Regions from separate parts of the Streptomyces sp. NPDC006872 genome, predicted to be linked through region 1. Evidence: riboswitches for the same ligand, from Rfam matches in the RefSeq annotation. Region 1 holds a riboswitch; each other region holds the start of a gene.
What was found. Region 1 has a riboswitch for thiamine pyrophosphate ahead of ABZ725_RS35085 (thiamine ABC transporter substrate-binding protein). Riboswitches for the same ligand answer to the same signal wherever they lie in the genome.

Region 1 (6,560 bases):
CGCGCATCAAGGTCGGCATCTGAGTCCGTACCGCGATCGACGCGTCGGCCCGATAGGGTCGGGTGCAGTCGTCCGGTACGCCGTCACGCGCACGCGTGACGGACGACAGCAGATCTGACGAGGAGGCCATTGCCGAGCATGGGTTGCGGACGACACCCCACCGGCAGTGGCCTTCTTCGTATGTGCACCACGTGAAAGAGGCGGGATCTCCCATGACCACCAAGCCCCAGAAGAGCGACGACGGCAAGGTACGCGGCCGGTTTCTGCTGAAGCTGTCCGGTGAGGCATTCTCCGGTGGCGGGGGCCTGGGCGTGGACCCCAACGTGGTGCACAAGATCGCCCGGGAGATCGCGGCCGTCGTCCGGGACGGCGCGGAGATCGCCGTCGTCATCGGCGGCGGCAACTTCTTCCGCGGCGCCGAACTCCAGGTGCGCGGCATGGACCGGGCCCGCTCGGACTACATGGGCATGCTGGGCACGGTCATGAACTGCCTCGCCCTCCAGGACTTCCTGGAGAAGGAAGGCATCGACAGCCGCGTCCAGACGGCCATCACCATGGGCCAGGTCGCGGAGCCGTACATCCCGCTGCGGGCCGTGCGGCACCTGGAGAAGGGTCGGGTGGTCATCTTCGGCGCCGGTATGGGCATGCCCTACTTCTCGACCGACACCACCGCCGCGCAGCGCGCCCTGGAGATCGACGCCGAGGCGCTGCTGATGGGCAAGAACGGCGTGGACGGCGTCTACGACTCCGACCCGAAGACCAACCCGGAGGCCGTCAAGTTCGACGCCCTCGGCTATGGCGAGGTCATCACGCGCGAGCTGAAGGTCGCCGACGCCACCGCCGTCACACTGTGCCGTGACAACAAGCTTCCGATCCTCGTCTTCGAGCTTCTGGCGGAGGGCAATATCGCTCGCGCCGTCAAGGGTGAGAAGATCGGCACGCTTGTGGGTGAGCAAGGCAGCCGGGCCTGACCGGTACAACCCCGGTCTCGTACGACAGAACCTGACCGGGCGACGGACCCCGGCCGAAGGATGGACAATGTCCTGCCGGTCGGGAACCGTGCAGGAAGAAGACGCGACGCAGCCGGCCGCCGCCCCCGCAAGGAACCGCAGCCGGGCCTACTCAAGACACGCAGGAGCAAGTGGTGATCGAAGAGACCCTCCTCGAGGCCGAGGAGAAGATGGAGAAGGCCGTCGTGGTCGCCAAGGAGGACTTCGCCGCGATCCGCACCGGCCGTGCGCACCCGGCGATGTTCAACAAGATCGTGGCCGACTACTACGGCGCGCCGACGCCGATCAACCAGCTGGCTTCGTTCTCCGTGCCGGAGCCGCGCATGGCGGTAGTCACCCCGTTCGACAAGACGGCCCTGCGCAACATCGAGCAGGCCATCCGTGACTCCGACCTCGGCGTCAACCCCAGCAACGACGGCAACATCATCCGGGTGGTGTTCCCCGAGCTCACCGAGGAGCGCCGCCGCGACTACATCAAGGTCGCCAAGAGCAAGGGCGAGGACGCCAAGGTGTCCATCCGCGCGGTCCGTCGCAAGGCCAAGGACGGGATCGACAAGCTCGTCAAGGACGGCGAGGTCGGCGAGGACGAGGGCCGCCGTGCGGAGAAGGAGCTCGACGACGCGACGCACAAGTACGTCGCCCAGGTGGACGAGCTCCTGAAGCACAAGGAAGCGGAGCTTCTCGAGGTCTGATGAACGACTCTTCCTGGGGCTCACCGCCACAAGCCGGGTCACGGGCCGGGTACTGGGGGCCCGCCGCCCAGGGTCCTGTCCAGGGGGCCGCCCCGGCGGGTCCCGCGTACGATGCGCCTGAGGCGCAGCAGACTCGCCCCATGCCCATCGTCCCCGACGTACCCGCGCACGGCGGAAACCAGGATGACGACCGGGGGGCCGCTCGGCCGGGCGGCCCCTTGTTCCGAGACGAGCCCTACGGCACCGCGTCCTACGGCAACCCGCCTTACGGCGGCACGCCTTACGGCAGCGAGCCCTACGGCGACGCCGCCCGCGGCGACGACACCCCGTCGGCACGGCCCCACGCGGCGGTGCCGCAGAATCCGGAGCCCATGCCCGACGCCCCTCAGCCTGCGCCCGCACCGCAGAAGAAGAGCGCGGGCCGAGACCTGGGCGCGGCCATAGGGGTCGCGGTCGGACTCGGTGCGGTGATCCTCGCGTCGCTGCTCGTCGTCAAGGCCGTGTTCGTCGGTGTGGTCGCGGTCGCCGTCGTCGTCGGTCTGTGGGAGCTGACCAGCAGGCTGCAGGAGCGCAAGGGCATCAAGGCGCCGCTCGTGCCGCTCGCGGTCGGCGGCGCCGCGATGGTCGTCGCCGGTTACGTCCGGGGTGCCGAGGGCGCCTGGGTCGCCATGGCCCTCACCGCGCTCGCGGTGCTGGTCTGGCGGATGACGGAACCGCCCGAGGGCTATCTGAAGGACGTCACCGCCGGCGTCTTCGCGGCCTTCTACGTGCCGTTCCTGGCCACGTTCGTCGCCCTGATGCTGGCCTCCGACGACGGAGCGTTCCGCGTCATGACGTTCCTGCTGCTGACGGTCGTCAGCGACACGGGCGCGTACGCCGTCGGCTGGCGTTTCGGCAGGACCAAGCTGGCTCCGCGCATCAGCCCCGGCAAGACCCGCGAGGGCCTGCTCGGCGCGGTGTCGTTCGCGATGCTCGCGGGCGCGCTGTTGATGCAGTTCCTGATCGACGACGGCACCTGGTGGCAGGGCCTGGTGCTCGGCTTCGCCGTCGCGGCCAGCGCCACGCTCGGCGACCTGGGCGAGTCCATGATCAAGCGGGACCTGGGCATCAAGGACATGGGCACGCTCCTCCCGGGCCACGGCGGCATCATGGACCGGCTGGACTCGCTGCTGCCCACGGCTCCTGTCGTATGGGCGTTGTTCGTGCTGTTCGTGGGCTCCGGCTGACCCACCCGCGCAGAACGGCTCGTACGGGCCCCCGCCCCGGTCTCCGGGGCGGGGGCCCGTCGCGTCGCGATCGCCTGGAGATCCCCCGAGGCGCTTGCCGGGGTGATGAGCGCCGCACCGGTCACACGATTCGATCTGCGACACTGGTACGGCTATGCCTAAGCCCGGAGAACTCACTTTCGTCGCCCCCCGCGGAGCCCAGAAGCCGCCGCGGCACCTTGCCGACCTCTCGCCCGCCGAGCGGAAGGAGGTCGTGGCGGAGATCGGTGAGAAGCCGTTCCGTGCCAAGCAGCTGTCCCAGCACTACTTCGCGCGCTACGCGCACGACCCGGCGGAGTGGACCGACATCCCCGCCGGTTCGCGCGAGAAGCTGCGCGAGGCGCTGCTGCCGGACCTGATGTCGGTCGTCCGGCATCTGTCGACGGACCAGGGGACCACCCGTAAGACCCTGTGGCGGCTGTTCGACGGCACCCTCGTGGAGTCGGTGCTGATGCGCTACCCGGACCGGGTGACGATGTGCATCAGCTCGCAGGCCGGATGCGGGATGAACTGCCCGTTCTGCGCGACCGGGCAGGCGGGGCTGGACCGGAACCTGTCCACCGCCGAGATCGTCCATCAGATCGTGGACGGCATGCGGGCGCTGCGGGACGGCGAGGTCCCGGGCGGTCCGGCCCGGCTGTCCAACATCGTGTTCATGGGCATGGGCGAGCCCCTCGCCAACTACAAGCGGGTCGTCGGCTCGATCCGTGCGCTCACCGACCCGGCCCCCGACGGGCTCGGGCTCTCGCAGCGGGGCATCACCGTGTCGACGGTCGGGCTCGTGCCGGCCATCCACCGGTTCTCCGACGAGGGCTTCAAGTGCCGGCTCGCGATCTCCCTGCACGCGCCCGACGACGAACTGCGCGACACCCTGGTCCCCGTGAACACGCGGTGGAAGGTGCGCGAGGTGCTGGACGCCGGGTTCGAGTACACCGAGCGGTCCGGGCGCCGGCTGTCCATCGAGTACGCGCTGATCCGGGACATCAACGACCAGGCCTGGCGTGGTGACCGGCTCGGACGGCTGCTCCGCGGCAAGCCGGTGCACGTCAACCTCATCCCGCTCAACCCGACGCCGGGCTCGAAGTGGACGGCCTCGCGGCCCGAGGACGAGAAGGCGTTCGTCGAGGCGATCGCCTCGCACGGGGTGCCCGTCACCGTCCGGGACACCCGTGGTCAGGAGATCGACGGGGCCTGCGGTCAGCTCGCGGCCACCGAGCGGTAGTCTTTAAGCCAAACACATCTTCATATTCCGACAGGGGAGCGCCACAGCGCTGAGAGTGCGGCATCCAGGCCGCAGACCCTCTGAACCTCGCCCAGGTCATTCTGGGTAGGAAGTTCGGTCATCACTCGAGCTGTTGCGCCCTGCCCGGATGTCCCGCGCGGACACCCGGGCAGGGCCGCGTCTCTTCCTGGCCAACCCCAGGAGGAAAACCAGTGCACAACAAGACCTTCATGGCCGTGGCCGTCGGGCTCGGCCTGGTCGCGCTGTCCACGCTGTCCGCATGCGGACCCACGGACGGCGACGGCGGCGAGGGAGTGTCGGCGCAGTCCAAGACCGTCACCCTCGTCAGCCATGACTCATGGGCCGTGTCCAAGAGCGTGCTCGCCGACTTCGAGAAGACCTCCGGCTACCGGGTCAAGGTCCTCAAGGACGGCGACGCCGGGCAGGCCGTCAACAAGGCCGTCCTCACCAAGGACAACCCGCAGGGCGACGTCTTCTTCGGCGTCGACAACACCCTGCTCTCACGCGCGCTCGACAACGGGCTGTTCCAGCCGTACGAGGCGAAGGGGCTGGACCAGGTCGGCGGCGCGTTCCAGCTGGACGCCGAGAAGCACCGGGTCACGCCGATCGACTTCGGCGACATCTGCGTCAACTACGACAAGGCGTACTTCACCGAGCACAAGCTGACCCCGCCGGCCTCCTTCGACGACCTGATCAAGCCCGCCTACAAGAACCTCCTCGTCACCGAGAACGCGTCCACTTCCTCGCCCGGACTCGGCTTCCTGCTCGGCACGGCCGCGAAGTACGGGGACGGAGGCTGGGAGGGGTACTGGACGAAGCTCAAGGCCAACGGCGTCAAGGTCGTCGACGGCTGGGAGCAGGCCTACAACGAGGAGTTCTCCGGGTCCGCCGGCGGCAAGAAGGCGGGGGCCGACCGGCCGCTCGTCGTCTCGTACGCCTCCTCGCCGCCCGCCGAGGTGATCTACGGCGACCCCAAGCCGACCACCGCCCCGACCGGGGTCGCGGCCGGCACCTGCTTCCGGCAGGTCGAGTTCGCGGGGCTGCTGAGCAACGCGCACAACAGCAAGGGCGGCAAGGCGCTGATCGACTTCCTGATCGGCAAGGAGTTCCAGGAGGACATGCCGCTCAACATGTTCGTCTACCCGGTGCGGACGGGCGCGCAGGTTCCGGCGGAGTTCACGCAGTACGGGCCGCAGGCGAAGGACCCCGAGACCCTCGCCCCGGCGAAGATCGCCGAACACCGCGACGACTGGGTCAAGTCATGGACCTCGCTCGTACTGAAGTAGCCGAAGCAGCCCGCAGGAAGGGCAGCGGCGCCAAGGGGAGCGCGGCGGCCCGGCTCGGGCTCATGGCCCTGCCCGTCGCGTTCTTCGCGGTGTTCTTCGCCTACCCGGTCGCCGCGATCGTGGCCCGGGGGCTCCACGTCGAGGGGATCTGGCGGTTCGGGCGGCTGTGGGACGTGCTCGCCCAGTCCGACGTCCGGCATGTGCTGTGGTTCACCACCTGGCAGGCGCTCGCCTCCACCGTGCTCACGCTGCTGGTCGCGCTGCCGGGCGCGTATGTGTTCGCCCGTCTGGACTTCCCGGGCAAGCAGGTGCTGCGCGCCGTGGTCACCGTCCCGTTCGTGCTGCCGACGGTCGTCGTCGGCACGGCGTTCCTGGCGCTCGTCGGGCGCGGCGGGCTGCTCGACGAGCTGTGGGGCGTACGGCTGGACACCACCGTGTGGGCGATCCTGCTCGCGCACGTCTTCTTCAACTACGCGGTCGTCGTACGGACCGTGGGCGGGCTGTGGGCGCAGCTCGACCCCGGGCAGGAGGAGGCGGCGCGGATGCTGGGCGCGTCCCGGCTGCGCGCCTGGCGCACGGTGACCCTGCCCGCCCTCGGGCCCGCCGTCGCGGCAGCCGCGCTGATGGTCTTCCTCTTCACCTTCACCTCCTTCGGTGTGGTGCAGATCCTCGGCGGCCCGACCTTCTCGACCCTTGAGGTGGAGATCTACCGGCAGACCTCCGAGATCTTCGACCTGTCCACGGCCGCCGTCCTCACGATCGTCCAGTTCGCGGCCGTCGGCGCGGTCCTCGCCGTGCACGCCCGGGCCGTGCGACGGCGGGAGAGCGCGCTGCGGCTGGTGGACGCGGCCGGGACGGCGCGGCGGCCGCGCGGGGCCGGGCAGTGGTCGCTGCTGGCGGGGGTGCTCGCGAGCATCGCCGTGCTGCTCGTGCTCCCGCTCGCGGTGCTGGTGCAGCGGTCGTTCGACGCACCCGACTTCGCCTACTACCGGGCGCTGACCAGCGACGACGGCAATGTCTTCCTGGTCCCGCCGATCGAGGCGATCGGCAACTCGCTGGAGTAC
Region 2 (6,560 bases), on a different contig from region 1:
GTCGAATCCGGCCTCGGCCGTCTGCAGGTCGGAGACCTCGAGGGTCGGGTCCTGGCGCTCGGCCTTGCCACGGCGGCGCTTGGGGAGGAAGCCGCGGGCGCCCTCCGTGTCCGCGCCCTCGCCCTCCTCCGCGTCTCCGCGCCGGAAGGCCCAGCCTTCGGCGAAGCCGCGACGGAACGACAGCGTGACGTAGGTCTGGCCGACCGCGAAGGCGATCGCGCCCAGCGCGATGACGACGACCGATGGGATCAGGACACCGAGGACGACGCCGAGGAACCCGACGAAGGCCAGCAGTCGCCAGCGCAGTCGCGCCTTGTACTGCAGCAGCACCTCGCCCAGCAGCCACAGCGCGACGATGCCGAACGCGATGTAGAGGACCGTCCAGCCCATGTACGCCCCTCTCCCAGTGGCCGCTACGCAGTGTGTCGTATGTGAGTGCGACCGGTCTATGCCTGCGGCGGGTGGTGCAGACCCAGGTTCTCGTAGATTTCCAGCGTCGCCGTGGAGTTGTTGAGCGTGATGAAGTGCAGTCCGGGCACTCCCTCGGCCAGCAGCCGTGCGCAGAACTCCGTGGCGAAGTCGATGCCAATGGAGCGTACAGCGGCCGGATCGTCTTTGGCTGTGAGGATCCGCTCTTTCAGAGCGGCCGGGAAGTGGGCGTTGCTGAGCCTGGGCAGGCTTTCCAACATCTTCACACTCGTCACCGGCAGGACCTCGGGGATGACCGGAGTCACACAACCCGCTGCCTCGACCCGGTCGCGCAGGCGCAGATAGGACTCGGGCTCGAAGAACATCTGCGTGATGGCGTAGTCGGCGCCGGCCCGGCACTTGTCGACGAAGTGCGCGACGTCCGCGTCCCAGTCGTCGGAGCGCGGGTGCATCTCGGGGAAGGCGGCGACGCCCACGCAGAAGTCGCCCGACTCCTTGATGAGCCGGACGAGTTCGGCGGCGTACGTCAGGCCCTGCGGGTGCGGCACCCATGCGCCCATGGGGTCGCCGGGCGGGTCGCCGCGCACCGCGAGCATGTTGCGGATCCCGGCGTCGGCGTACTGGCCGATGATGTTGCGGAGTTCGGCGATGGAGTGGTCCACGGCGGTGAGGTGCGCGACCGGCGTCAGGGTGGTGTCGACGACGATCTGCTGGGTCTCCTTGACCGTGGTCGCCCGGGTGGAGCCGCCGGCGCCGTACGTCACCGACACGAAGTCGGGTGCGACCGCCTCGACCCTGCGCAGCGCGTTCCACAGGCTTCGCTCACCCTTGGGCGTCTTCGGCGCGTAGAACTCGAACGAGTACGTCTTCTTGCCGGTCGCCAGGATGTCGCGCACGGTGCGCGCGCGGTCCGTCCTGGTGGATGCGGTTCCTAGGGCCATACCCGCAGGTTAGCCAGGGGCTGGCGGTCCCCCAACCGAATGCCGGAAATTTGCCCGAATTGTCGACTTGTTGTCCACCCCTTGGACGCGCGGCCGGGGCCGGCCCGGCCGGGCTACGCCTCGCTCAGCCGCTTCGCGAACTCCGCCGCCGCGGCGCCGGGATCGTCCGCCTCCGTGATCGCCCGGACGACGACGACCCGGCGGGCGCCCGCCGCCAGCACCTCGTCGAGGTTGCCGAGGTCGATGCCGCCGATCGCGAACCAGGGGCGGTCGGCGCCGAGGGCGGCCGTGTGCCGCACCAGGTCGAGGCCGGGCGCATGCCGGCCGGGCTTGGTGGGGGTGGGCCAGCACGGTCCGGTGCAGAAGTAGTCCACGCCCTCCTGGCCGGCGGCGGCCTCCGCCTCCGCCGCGGCGTGCGTGGAGCGGCCTATGAGGACGTCGGCGCCGAGGATCGCGCGGGCCGCGGGGACCGGCAGGTCGCCCTGGCCCAGATGGAGGACGTCGGCCCCGACGGCGTGGGCGACGTCCGCGCGGTCGTTGACCGCGAGCAGCTTGCCGTGCCGGGCGCAGGCGTCGGCGAACACCCTGAGATGCTCCAGTTCCGCCGCCGCCTCCATGCCCTTGTCCCGCAGTTGGACGATGTCGACGCCGCCCGCGAGGACCGCGTCCAGGAACTCCGGGAGGTCGCCCTGGCGGGTGCGGGCGTCCGTGCAGAGGTACAGTCGGGCGTCGCCGAGCCGGGCGCGGGCGGTGTCAGGCATACGAAAGTCCCCCCAGGGTGGTGGTGTACGAGGGCCGGCGGCCCCCGTACACCGGGTCATTCGGTTCGAATCCGCAGGTCGGACGCCAGGCGTCGCCGGGTCAGACGGCGAGCGCCTGGGCGCGGCGCTTCACCTCCGTGCCGCGGTTCTCACTCAGGGCCTGCGCCGGGGTGCCGGGGAGGGTCGGGTCGGAGGTGAAGAGCCACTCCAGGATCTCTTCGTCCGTGAAGCCGTCGTCCCGCAGCAGGGTCAGGGTCCCGGACAGGCCCTTCACCACCTTGTCCCCGTCGATGAAAGCGGCGGGGACGTGCAGTGCGCGGTTCTCGCCACGGCGTACGGCGATGAGCTGGCCGTCCCTGACCAGCTGCCGGACGCGCGTCACCTCGACATCGAGCATTTCTGCGATGTCGGGCAGGGTGAGCCAGGCGGGGACGAGAACATCGGTCTTTGCGTCAATCTCGGTCACGGGAACAAGCCTGCCATCTGCCACCGACAGTCGGAAGTCGGGCCGGTCCGACCGGGGGCGTTCGGGCCAGGGCGGACCGGGGCGTTCAGGCCGGGGCCGTCGCCGTCTTCAGCGGTCTGGCCGGGTCGGCGAGGAGCAGCGGGTCCATGGGCGTGCCCGCCTCGATCAGCCGCCTGCCCTGGGCCAGGTCGCGCGGGCGCCCCACGGCCAGCAGGGCGACCAGACGGTCCTCGCGCAGCCAGCAGACCGTCCAGGCCGGTCCGGACGGGTCGCCGCGCCACAGGGTGCGGTCGGCGTCGGCGTGGTGCCCGGCGTACTGGACGAAACGGCCGAACTGCTCGGACCAGAAGTACGGGACGGGGTCGTAGACGGCCAAGGGCTCGTCGGTGCTCGCGCCGACGATGTTCGCCGCGACCGTGCGCGGCCCCTGGAGGGCGTTGTCCCAGTGGTGGACGAGAAGGCGCTCGCCGTACCTTCCCGAAGGGAAGGAGGCGCAGTCGCCGACCGCGTACACGTCCGGCACGGAGGTGCGCAGACTTGCGTCGGCCACGACCTCGCGGTGCGCGCCCAGCTCGACGCCGGAGCCGGCCAGCCAGGCGGTGGCGGGGCGGGCGCCGATGCCGACCACGACGGCGCCGGCGGGCAGCCGCGAGCCGTCGTCGAGGACGACCGCGCCGGGCTCGACGCGCGCCACGCGCGCGTGGGTGCGCAGAACGGCGCCGCTGTCGGCGTACCAGTCGGCCATCGGGGCGGCGACCTCGGCGGGCAGGGCCCCGGCCAGCGGCCGGTCGGCGGCCTCGACGACGGTGACCGCGCAGCCGGCCTCGCGCGCGGCCGTGGCGAACTCCGCGCCGATCCAGCCGGCGCCGACGACCACGACGTCGTGCTGTCGGGCGAGCACGGGCCGTAGCCGTTCGGCGTCGTCCAGGGTGCGCAGCAGGTGCACCCCGGGCACGCCCTCGGCGCCGGGCAGCCGGATCGGCTGGGCGCCGGTGGCGAGCACGAGGACGTCGTACGGGACCGGGCCGCGCTCGGCGTCCAGCTCGTGGTCGGCGGGGCGCAGGCCGAGGACCTCGCGGCCGAGCTCCAGTTCGATGCCGAGGCCCTCGAAGTCGACGTCGAAGGCGGAGCCCTCGGACGTGCCGAGCAGGACGGCCTTGGACAGCGGGGGCCGGTCGTAGGGCTGGTGGGGTTCCGCTCCGACGAGTTTCACCGTGCCGTCGAAGCCCTGGTCGCGCAGGGCGACCGCGGTCTGCACGCCGGCCATGCCCGCGCCGACGACGACCACGCGCCGCGCCGTGGGCCTGCCTTCCTGGGTCTGCTCGCTCACCTGATCACCATAGTCGGATCACCCTAGCCAGCTGACGCCCCGTCAGTCAGCCGTCCTGCGCTGTGACCTGCTCCACGACGCTCGTGCCGCTGCCCTCCTGCGACTCCCACTCCCAGGTCTCGTCGAGGCGCACCCGGCCGTCGGGCAGCTCCACGACGGTCGACGCGCAGTGACCCGAGGACGTCGTCCCGTCGTACTTGAGCTGTACGTAGCGGAAGTCGAGCCGGTCTCCCTCCCGAGTACCCACCAAATGCCCCCGTACGACGTCGCCGCCCGCGTACTCGGCCCAGATCACGCCGTCCTTCTCGTGGTACGTGAAGCGGGTGCGGGTGCCGACCTGCCCGGGGGCCTGGTCGGCGACCGGGGCGAGGACCAGGCCGTCGAGTGACCGTGCCATGGGCGCAGGCTCCCTTACTGAGGTGTGCGGGGTCGGGCTAGGGTGGCCAACGTAGAGCACTCGCGGGAGCCCGGACGCACCGGGCTGAGAGGGAGGCTGGCGGCCTCCGACCGTACGAACCTGATCCGGGTCATGCCGGCGAAGGGAGGGGCTGGACGCCCATGTCGTCTCCACTGTCACCGTCGTCTCCACGTACGTCGGACGTCCTCGTCATCGGGGGCGGGATCATCGGGCTTGTCACGGCCTGGCGGGCCGCGCAGCGCGGCTTCGCCACGGCGGTGGTGGACCCGGAGCCGGGCGGCGGGGCCGCCCGGGTGGCCGCCGGAATGCTGGCCGCCGTCACCGAACTGCACCACGGCGAGCAGACCCTGCTCGGCCTCAACCTCGCCTCGGCCCGCCGCTATCCGGACTTCGTGGCCGAGCTGAGCGAGCTGACCGGACACGACCTCGGCTACCGGCGCTGCGGCACGCTCGCGGTCGCGCTGGACGCCGACGACCGTGCCCACCTGCGTGAACTGCACGCCCTGCAGCGGCAGTCGGGGCTGGAGTCGGAGTGGCTGTCCGGGCGGGAGTGCCGGCGCCTGGAGCCGCTGCTCGCGCCCGGCGTACGCGGCGGGCTGCGGGTGGACGGCGATCACCAGATCGATCCGCGGCGGCTGGCCGGGGCGCTGCTGGCCGGGTGCGAGCGGGCGGGCGTGGTCTTCCACCGCGCCTGGGCCGAGCGGCTGTCCGTCGTGGACGGGCGGGCCGTGGGGATCGTCGCACGGGACGGTACGACGCTGGGGGCGGGGCAGGTGGTGCTCGCCGGGGGCAGCCTGAGCGGGCGGCTCAGCGGGGTTCCGAAGGACGTCCTGCCTCCCGTACGGCCCGTGAAGGGGCAGGTGCTGCGGCTGACCGTGCCGCGGCCGTACGCGCCGTTCCTGAGCCGGACCGTGCGGGCCGTGGTGCGCGGCAGCCAGGTCTACCTGGTGCCGCGGGAGAACGGCGAGCTGGTCGTGGGCGCGACCAGCGAGGAGCTGGGCTGGGACACGACGGTGACGGCGGGCGGCGTGTACGAGCTGCTGCGCGACGCCCATGAGCTGGTCCCGGGGATCACCGAGCTGCCGCTCACGGAGACCCGCGCGGGGCTGCGGCCCGGGTCCCCGGACAACGCGCCGCTGCTCGGGCCGACGGAGCTGGAGGGGCTGCTGCTGGCCACCGGGCACTATCGCAACGGCGTGCTGCTGACGCCGGTGACCGGTGACGCGATGGCGCATGCCCTGGCCACCGGGGAGCTCCCGGACGAGGCCCGTCCCTTCACGCCCAGGCGTTTCGCGCTCCAGGAGCAGCCCGCATGAACATCTCGGTCAACGGAGAGCGCCGGGAGTTCGCTCCCGGCACGGCTCTCGACAGCGTCGTACGCGCGCTGACCCCGGCCCCCTCGGGAGTGGCCGCCGCCCTGAACGAAACCGTCGTCCCGCGCGCGCAGTGGCCGTCGACGTCCCTCTCCGAGGGGGACCGTGTCGAGGTCCTCACCGCCGTCCAAGGAGGCTGAACCATGGCCGACGATCCCTTCGTCCTCGCAGGCACGTCCTTCTCGTCCCGGCTGATCATGGGCACGGGGGGTGCGCCCAGCCTGGAGGTGCTGGAGCGGGCGCTGGTGGCGTCCGGGACCGAGCTGACGACGGTCGCGATGCGCCGCGTCGACCCTTCGGTGCGGGGTTCCGTGCTGTCGGTGCTGGAGCGGCTGGGCATCCGGGTGCTGCCGAACACGGCGGGGTGTTTCACCGCCGGGGAGGCCGTGCTGACGGCTCGGCTGGCACGGGAGGCGCTGGGGACGTCCCTGGTCAAGCTGGAGGTCATCGCCGACGAGCGGACGCTGCTGCCGGATCCGATCGAGTTGCTGGACGCGGCGGAGACGCTGGTGGACGACGGGTTCACGGTGCTGCCGTACACGAACGACGATCCGGTGCTGGCCCGGAAGCTGGAGGACGTGGGGTGCGCCGCGGTGATGCCGCTGGGTTCGCCGATCGGCTCCGGCCTGGGCATCCGCAACCCGCACAACTTTCAGCTGATCGTGGAGCACGCGCGGGTGCCGGTGATTCTCGACGCGGGGGCCGGTACGGCTTCGGATGTGGCGTTGGCGATGGAGTTGGGGTGTGCGGGGGTGATGCTGGCGTCGGCGGTGACGCGGTCCCCGGACCCTGAGCGGATGGCGTCCGCCATGCGGGCCGGGGTCGAGGCGGGCAGGTCGGCC
Region 3 (6,560 bases), on a different contig from region 1:
ACGACCGCCCGGGCTTCAGCAGCCCCGACGACGGCCGCTCGGCCGGCCCGCGGCCGAGCTTCAGCAGTCCGGACTACACCAGCCCGGACTTCGGCGGCCCGGACCACCAGCCGGAATAGGCACTCGGCTTGCGCCCCCGCCGACCCCGCCGAGGGGAGCGCAAGCCGTACGCCGGGCGGCCCCTGGTGGCCGTCAGAGAATGCCTGCGCGGCCCGCTGCCGTGATCCAGCTGGGGAACTCGGACAGCAGCCGGTCGTAGAGCTCCTGGTCCGGGACGGTACTGATGTCGTCCACTGCGAAGAAGCCCACGTTGTCGACCCGGCGCCCGGGCAGCGTGTCGAACCGCTCGAGGACCCCGTAGTTGGACCGGCCGAGCCCCACGAACTGCCAGAAGATCGGCTCCTCCACCGCCGCCCGCAACTCCCGCTCGATCGCCGCGTCTCGGTAGACCCCTCCGTCGGAGAAGAACAGCACCAAGGTCGGGGCGGTCGCCGGATTCTCCCGCACATACGATCTGACCTGGGCGATCGCCTTCTGTTCCTCGTTCTGGATGCCGACCGCGCGCATGTCGACCTGCCCCGGCTCCATCCCCTTGCGGGGCTTCCTGTTGCGCCGGAACAGACTGATCTCGCCCACGCGCACATGCAGCCGCAGCCACTCGGGGAGTTCGCCCAGGCGAAGGTCGGGAAGCCGAGCTGACTCACTGGCGAACGTCCAGGCCTGCATCTCCCCGTCGTCGTCGAGTTGTGCCGCCACCGCCGCCATCCGCTCCACGACGTCCGCCACCACGCCCCGGGAGTACAGGAACGCCATGGAACCGGAGGCGTCCAGGACGAGCACGACCCGCGCGGTGATCCCCGCCGCTCCGCGCTTGCTCAGGCTGACGGCCACCTGCTCCTTGCGCAGCGACAGCCGCTTGCGCATGTCGACGGGCAGCCGCTCCTCCCCCTTGGTCAGCCGAGGACCTGGAGGTGGGGTCATCGCCCCTGAGTCCGGACGAGTGGGTCTCGGCGGAACCGGCGGAACCGGAGCCGAGCCCGGCCGGCTCGACGGGGCCGGCGGGTTCTGCGGCGTCGGCGGGCTCAGCGACGTCTGCGGGTTCTGTGGTGTCGGCGGGTTCTGTGGGCGTAGCCGGTTCTGCGGAGTCGACGGTTGCTGCGGACTCGGCGGAGCAGATGCCTCCGCATGATCCTCATCGACCGTGATCCCGAAGTCGGTGGCCACTCCCGCGAGTCCGGAGGCGTACCCCTGACCGACCGCCCGGAACTTCCAGCGCCCCTCGCGCAGGTACAGCTCGCCGCCGATGAACGCCGTCTCCGTGTCGGCCTGCATCTCGAAGCGTGCCACCTCGGACCGCCCGCCCGTGCCGAACAGCCGCAGCGTCAGACCGGTCACCTGCCCGAACGTGCCGCCGTCGGCCGACGCACACAGCACCACCCGCGTGATGGCGGCCTCCAGCGAGCGGAGGTCCACATGGACCGCGTCGGTCATGACGCCGGCGTCCCGCCGCTTGCCGACGTGTCTCACGGCGCCGGACGCATGAAGCGGCTGGTTGTAGAAGACGAAGTCCCCGTCGTCACGAACCCGCCCGTCGCTCGTCAACAGCAGCGCCGAGACGTCGATGTCCGGCCCACCGACCCCCTCGGCCCAGCTGAGTTCCACCCGGACGTCCGGTGCGTCGACCGGCAGATTGGCGCCCTTGCTCATGGATCGCGCTGTCATGGAGGCAAGTCTGCCGAGCCGACGGCCGACGGCAACCGAACGAGCACGATGTTCTCGTCCTGAGCGACCGCCAAGTGCGTGCCGTCCGGATGCAGCGCCGCGACCGGTGTCGGTATGTGGGTGACGCCGTACGCCCCCTCACGTCGGGGAACCGCCACCTCGGGCCATTCCTCCAGCACTTCCCCGGTCCTGACGTCGATCAGCCGGGGGTGTCCGTTCAACGAGACGACTCGACCGCCTCCCGCGATCAGCGTGCCGACCTCGAAGTCGACCGAGCTCCGGTGCACCCAGGCACGATCGGACAGTGACCACACACCGATCCGACGAGGTCCGAGCGCGGGAACCTCCTCGTCGTCGAGGAACTCCTCTCCGGTCGCCACCGCCAGGCGGTCGTCGTCGAGCCAGCACGCCGACACCACCTCGGCATCGATCCCCGGGTCCATCGGCAGCACCCCGTATCCGTCCAGCACGGCCGGGTCGGTCAGCGCGGCCTCCAGATCGAACACCTCTACGATTCCGTACGGGTGCCACACCCAGCCCGCAACCAGTAGATGTCTGCCGTCCCCGCTCACCGACAGACGGGAGTGGAACACGTCCTTCGCCTCGCGGGCTCCGGTCGTGAGCCGCTGTCCGGACGCCGCCTCCTCGACCTGGAGCACGTTGTACTCCTCCGGGCAGTGGACCAGGACCTCCCGGCCGTCCGGCAGAACCGCCAGCGCCACGGGGTAGTCGAAGTCCTCGTCGTGGTAGGAGCTGCGAGTCAGCTCACGGACGGGACTTGTTCCGTCGAGCAAGAGGGCTCTGGCACCGCGTTCGGTATGGACGACGCTGTAGCGGCCGGAGGGCGAGACGACGCATCTGTCGAACTGATCGAACCCCGAACCGCGATCGGCAGCCGTACGGCGCTCCGCACCGGCGCGGTTCCAGGCCCGGCCGCCCACGACATCGACCAGGTCACCGCCCTGCCAGACCAATGATCGGACCGGCTTCGTCGTCTTCAGATACTCCAAGGTCCATTCCCCCGTCACAGCCGCCTCTCATGGCGCTGCCTCCGGCCAGGCATTGAGCCCGGCGCCTGCCAGGCATCGAGCCTGATCGGGCAGCGCCAATCCAGGGGCGTCAGTCGGCCAGCGGCAGGTACACCCTGCTTCCGCTCGCCGCGAACTCCTTCGACTTCTCCAGCATCCCCTCGGCGATCTCCTCGGCCGAGGCCCCGTCGGCGACCCCTCCACCGAACCGCTCGTTGATGCTCTGACTGATCTTCATCGAACAGAACTTCGGCCCGCACATCGAGCAGAAGTGCGCCGTCTTCGCCGGCTCCGCCGGAAGTGTCTCGTCGTGGAACTCCCGTGCCGTGTCCGGGTCGAGGGCGAGGTTGAACTGGTCTTCCCAGCGGAACTCGAAGCGGGCGTCGGACAGCGCGTCATCCCATTCCTGCGCACCGGGGTGCCCCTTGGCGAGGTCGGCTGCGTGGGCGGCGATCTTGTAGGTGATGACGCCCGTCTTGACGTCGTCACGGTTGGGCAGGCCCAGGTGTTCCTTGGGCGTGACATAGCAGAGCATGGCCGTGCCCCACCAGGCGATCATCGCGGCACCGATGCCGGAAGTGATGTGGTCGTACGCCGGCGCGACGTCCGTCGTCAGCGGGCCGAGCGTATAGAACGGAGCTTCATCACAGATCTCCTGCTGAAGGTCGATGTTCTCCTTGATCTTGTGCATCGGGACATGGCCCGGGCCTTCGATCATCGTCTGAACATTGAAACGCTTCGCGATCCGGTTGAGTTCCCCGAGCGTCCTCAACTCCGCGAACTGCGCCTCGTCGTTGGCGTCCGCGATGGAACCCGGCCGCAGCCCGTCGCCCAGCGAGTACGTGACGTCGTAGGCGGCGAGGATCTCGCAGAGCTCCTCGAAGTTCTCGTAGAGGAACGACTCCTGGTGGTGCGCGAGGCACCAGGCCGCCATGATCGAGCCGCCACGCGACACGATGCCGGTCTTCCGGTTGGCGGTGAGCGGGACGTACGGCAGACGGACACCGGCATGGACCGTCATGTAGTCCACGCCCTGCTCGGCCTGCTCGATGACCGTGTCCTTGTAGATCTCCCAGGTCAGTTCCTCGGCGCGGCCGTCGACCTTCTCCAGCGCCTGGTACAGCGGCACCGTGCCGATGGGGACGGGGGAGTTGCGCAGGACCCACTCGCGGGTCGTGTGGATATTGCGGCCGGTGGACAGGTCCATGACCGTGTCGGCGCCCCAACGGGTCGCCCAGGTCATCTTCTCGACCTCCTCCTCGATGGAGGACGTCACCGCCGAGTTGCCGATGTTGGCGTTGACCTTCACCAGGAAGCGCTTGCCGATGATCATCGGCTCGATCTCCGGGTGGTTGACGTTGGCCGGCAACACCGCGCGGCCCGCCGCGATCTCCTCGCGGACCACCTCAGGAGAAACGTTCTCCCGGATGGCCACGAACTCCATCTCGGGTGTGATCTCCCCCCGGCGCGCATACGCGAGCTGAGTGACCGCCTTGCCGTCCCGGCCACGGCGCGGGAGCCGCGGCCGCCCCGGGAAGACCGCGTCGAGATTGCGCAGACCGCCGCGCGGCGAGGTGTGCTTGATGCCGTCGTCCTCGGGGCGGACGGGACGGCCCGCGTACTCCTCGGTGTCACCACGGGCGATGATCCAGTTGTCGCGCAGCGGCAGCAGCCCCCTGCGGACGTCGGTGTCGACGAGCGGATCGGTGTACGGACCAGAGGTGTCGTACAGCGTGACCGACTGCCCGTTGGTGAGATGCACCTGTCGGACCGGCACCCGTAGATCGGGGCGAGTGCCCTCGACGTATCCCTTGTGCCAGCCGATGGACTTCCCGGCCTCTTGGGACGTTTCATCCCGAACGGAGGCAGGCGTGCGTGCGTCCTTGTTGGTCATGAGACCTACTCCCTACGCCGGCATTACCCGGTAACAGGTTCGGCGGTCGACGCAGCGGCTACCGCCTGCCGACGTTTCATGTGAAACATCACTCGACTCAAGAGACGTTCCACGTGAAACATCGCGAAGACGGAGGTCAGCGCCCTCTCAGCCCGGTGCTCCGAGCTCCCGCGTGTGCAAAGGTGCCTCCACGCTAGCGTCAATTCGGGCGCGGTGAACAGAGGGCCCCTGTCGTTCTTGCGATGATCGGTCGGTGACCACGACACACCAGCCCCCGTACCCACCGCCCGAGCCGCCCCGTCGGCCCGGTGCCGGAAACGGCCCGAGCAGCGGCCCCGGTAACGGCAACGGCTCTGGAGGCGGCCCCGGTGAGGACCACGCTTTCAACGGTGGTCACGCTCCCGGCCACAACCACGGGCATGGCCTCGATCAGGGGCCGGGATACGCCGGTGGACTGGGTGGGCTGAGTGGGCTGGACGGACGGCCGCGCGGCGGCGCTCCCAGAGGTCAAGGGCCGGGACAGGGCCGAGGGCCAGACTCTGGCGGAGGGCCCGGTCAGAGGCCGCCCGCCAACGGGCACGGAAACGGCTACGAATACGGCAACGGCAACGGCAACGGCAACGGCAACGGGCGCAGCCAAGGGCATGGGTACGGCCCTGGCCCCGGCGACGAATACGGCCGTGACCACGAGCACGGTCATGGGCGGAACCCCGACCGCGGTCCTGGCAGCGGGCATGGCCGCGGGCATGGTGACGGTCTTCGGAGCGACCCGGGCGAAGGCCACGGCAGCGGCCACGGCGGCGGACACGACCATGGCCGCGGCGAAGGCAACGGAAACGGGCCGGGTTCCGGCGGCGGACACGGTCATGGCCCCGGTTCCGGCGGGGGGCACGGCTCGGGCCCGGGCGACGGGCACGGGCCGGGTTCCGGCGGGGGCCAGGGGCATTCCCACGGTCACAGCCACAGTCACGGCCCGGCCGCCCCTGTCTCCCAGCACCTGCGCAAGGTCATCGCGGCCATCCTCATCCCGTTCGGTGCGGCGGTGCTGGTCGGGCTCGTCGTGCTGTGGCCAGGCGGTGCTCCGGCGCATGAACGCACCGGAGTCGGCTTCGACCGGCAGACCCAGCAGGCCACGGTCACCAAGGTCGTGAAGGTGAGCTGCGCGTCGGTGAACGCCTCGGGCGACACCCCGACCGGCGACACCTCGACGGCCGAGGGCTCGTCCGCGCAGCAGCAGGCGAGCGGCTCCTGCAAGAGAGCCACGATCCGCGTGGACACCGGCAACGACAAGGGCCGTACGTTCACGGAGATCGTCCAGCCGGACCAGTCACGGCAGTTGGAGCAGGGCGAGAAGGTCGTGGTCGCCTACGAGCCGTCCGCGCCGAAGGACCTGCAGTACTCGGTGACCGACGTGAACCGGCGCATCCCCATGGGGGTGCTGGCCATCATCTTCGCGGTCGCCGTCGTGGTCGTCGGGCGGCTTCGGGGCGTCATGGCGCTGGTCGCGCTGGCCATCAGCTTCCTGGTGCTGAACTTCTTCGTGCTGCCCGCGATCCTGCAGGGCTCGAACCCGCTGGTCGTGGCGGTCGTGGGGGCGAGCGCGATAATGCTGATCGCGCTCTATCTGTGTCACGGCCTCTCGGCCCGCACATCCGTCGCGGTGCTCGGCACACTCATCTCACTGCTGCTCATCGGCGTCCTCGGTTCAGTGTTCATCGACTGGGCGGCGCTCACCGGCAACACGGACGACAACACCGGCCTGATCCACGGCCTGTACCCGTCGATCGACATGAGCGGTCTGCTGCTCGCCGGCATCATCATCGGTTCGCTCGGTGTCCTCGACGACGTGACGGTCACCCAGACCTCCGCTGTCTGGGAACTGCACGAGGCCAACCCGTCGATGGGCTGGCGCGGGC

Region 2: linked by a shared signal. The riboswitch ahead of thiO (glycine oxidase ThiO) and the one ahead of ABZ725_RS35085 (thiamine ABC transporter substrate-binding protein) in region 1 are both predicted to bind thiamine pyrophosphate.
Region 3: linked by a shared signal. The riboswitch ahead of thiC (phosphomethylpyrimidine synthase ThiC) and the one ahead of ABZ725_RS35085 (thiamine ABC transporter substrate-binding protein) in region 1 are both predicted to bind thiamine pyrophosphate.

What each region holds. Positions count from the first base shown of each region.
Region 1 is NZ_JBEYIL010000014.1:111,754-118,313, reverse strand. It holds gene tsf (translation elongation factor Ts) at 1-23, shown strand, start outside; gene pyrH (UMP kinase) at 213-971, shown strand; gene frr (ribosome recycling factor) at 1,145-1,702, shown strand; gene ABZ725_RS35095 (phosphatidate cytidylyltransferase) at 1,702-2,928, shown strand; gene rlmN (23S rRNA (adenine(2503)-C(2))-methyltransferase RlmN) at 3,083-4,189, shown strand; TPP riboswitch at 4,212-4,319, shown strand; gene ABZ725_RS35085 (thiamine ABC transporter substrate-binding protein) at 4,402-5,496, shown strand; gene ABZ725_RS35080 (iron ABC transporter permease) at 5,472-6,560, shown strand, end outside.
Region 2 is NZ_JBEYIL010000017.1:138,803-145,362, forward strand. It holds gene ABZ725_RS39040 (hypothetical protein) at 1-390, opposite strand, end outside; gene metF (methylenetetrahydrofolate reductase [NAD(P)H]) at 447-1,370, opposite strand; gene thiE (thiamine phosphate synthase) at 1,484-2,131, opposite strand; gene ABZ725_RS39055 (Rv2175c family DNA-binding protein) at 2,232-2,597, opposite strand; gene ABZ725_RS39060 (FAD-dependent oxidoreductase) at 2,683-3,927, opposite strand; gene ABZ725_RS39065 (hypothetical protein) at 3,974-4,324, opposite strand; TPP riboswitch at 4,377-4,488, shown strand; gene thiO (glycine oxidase ThiO) at 4,486-5,661, shown strand; gene thiS (sulfur carrier protein ThiS) at 5,658-5,858, shown strand; gene ABZ725_RS39080 (thiazole synthase) at 5,862-6,560, shown strand, end outside.
Region 3 is NZ_JBEYIL010000003.1:199,870-206,429, forward strand. It holds gene ABZ725_RS09880 (hypothetical protein) at 1-119, shown strand, start outside; gene ABZ725_RS09885 (VWA domain-containing protein) at 193-1,722, opposite strand; gene ABZ725_RS09890 (hypothetical protein) at 1,719-2,732, opposite strand; gene thiC (phosphomethylpyrimidine synthase ThiC) at 2,842-4,644, opposite strand; TPP riboswitch at 4,637-4,826, opposite strand; gene ABZ725_RS09900 (YibE/F family protein) at 5,687-6,560, shown strand, end outside.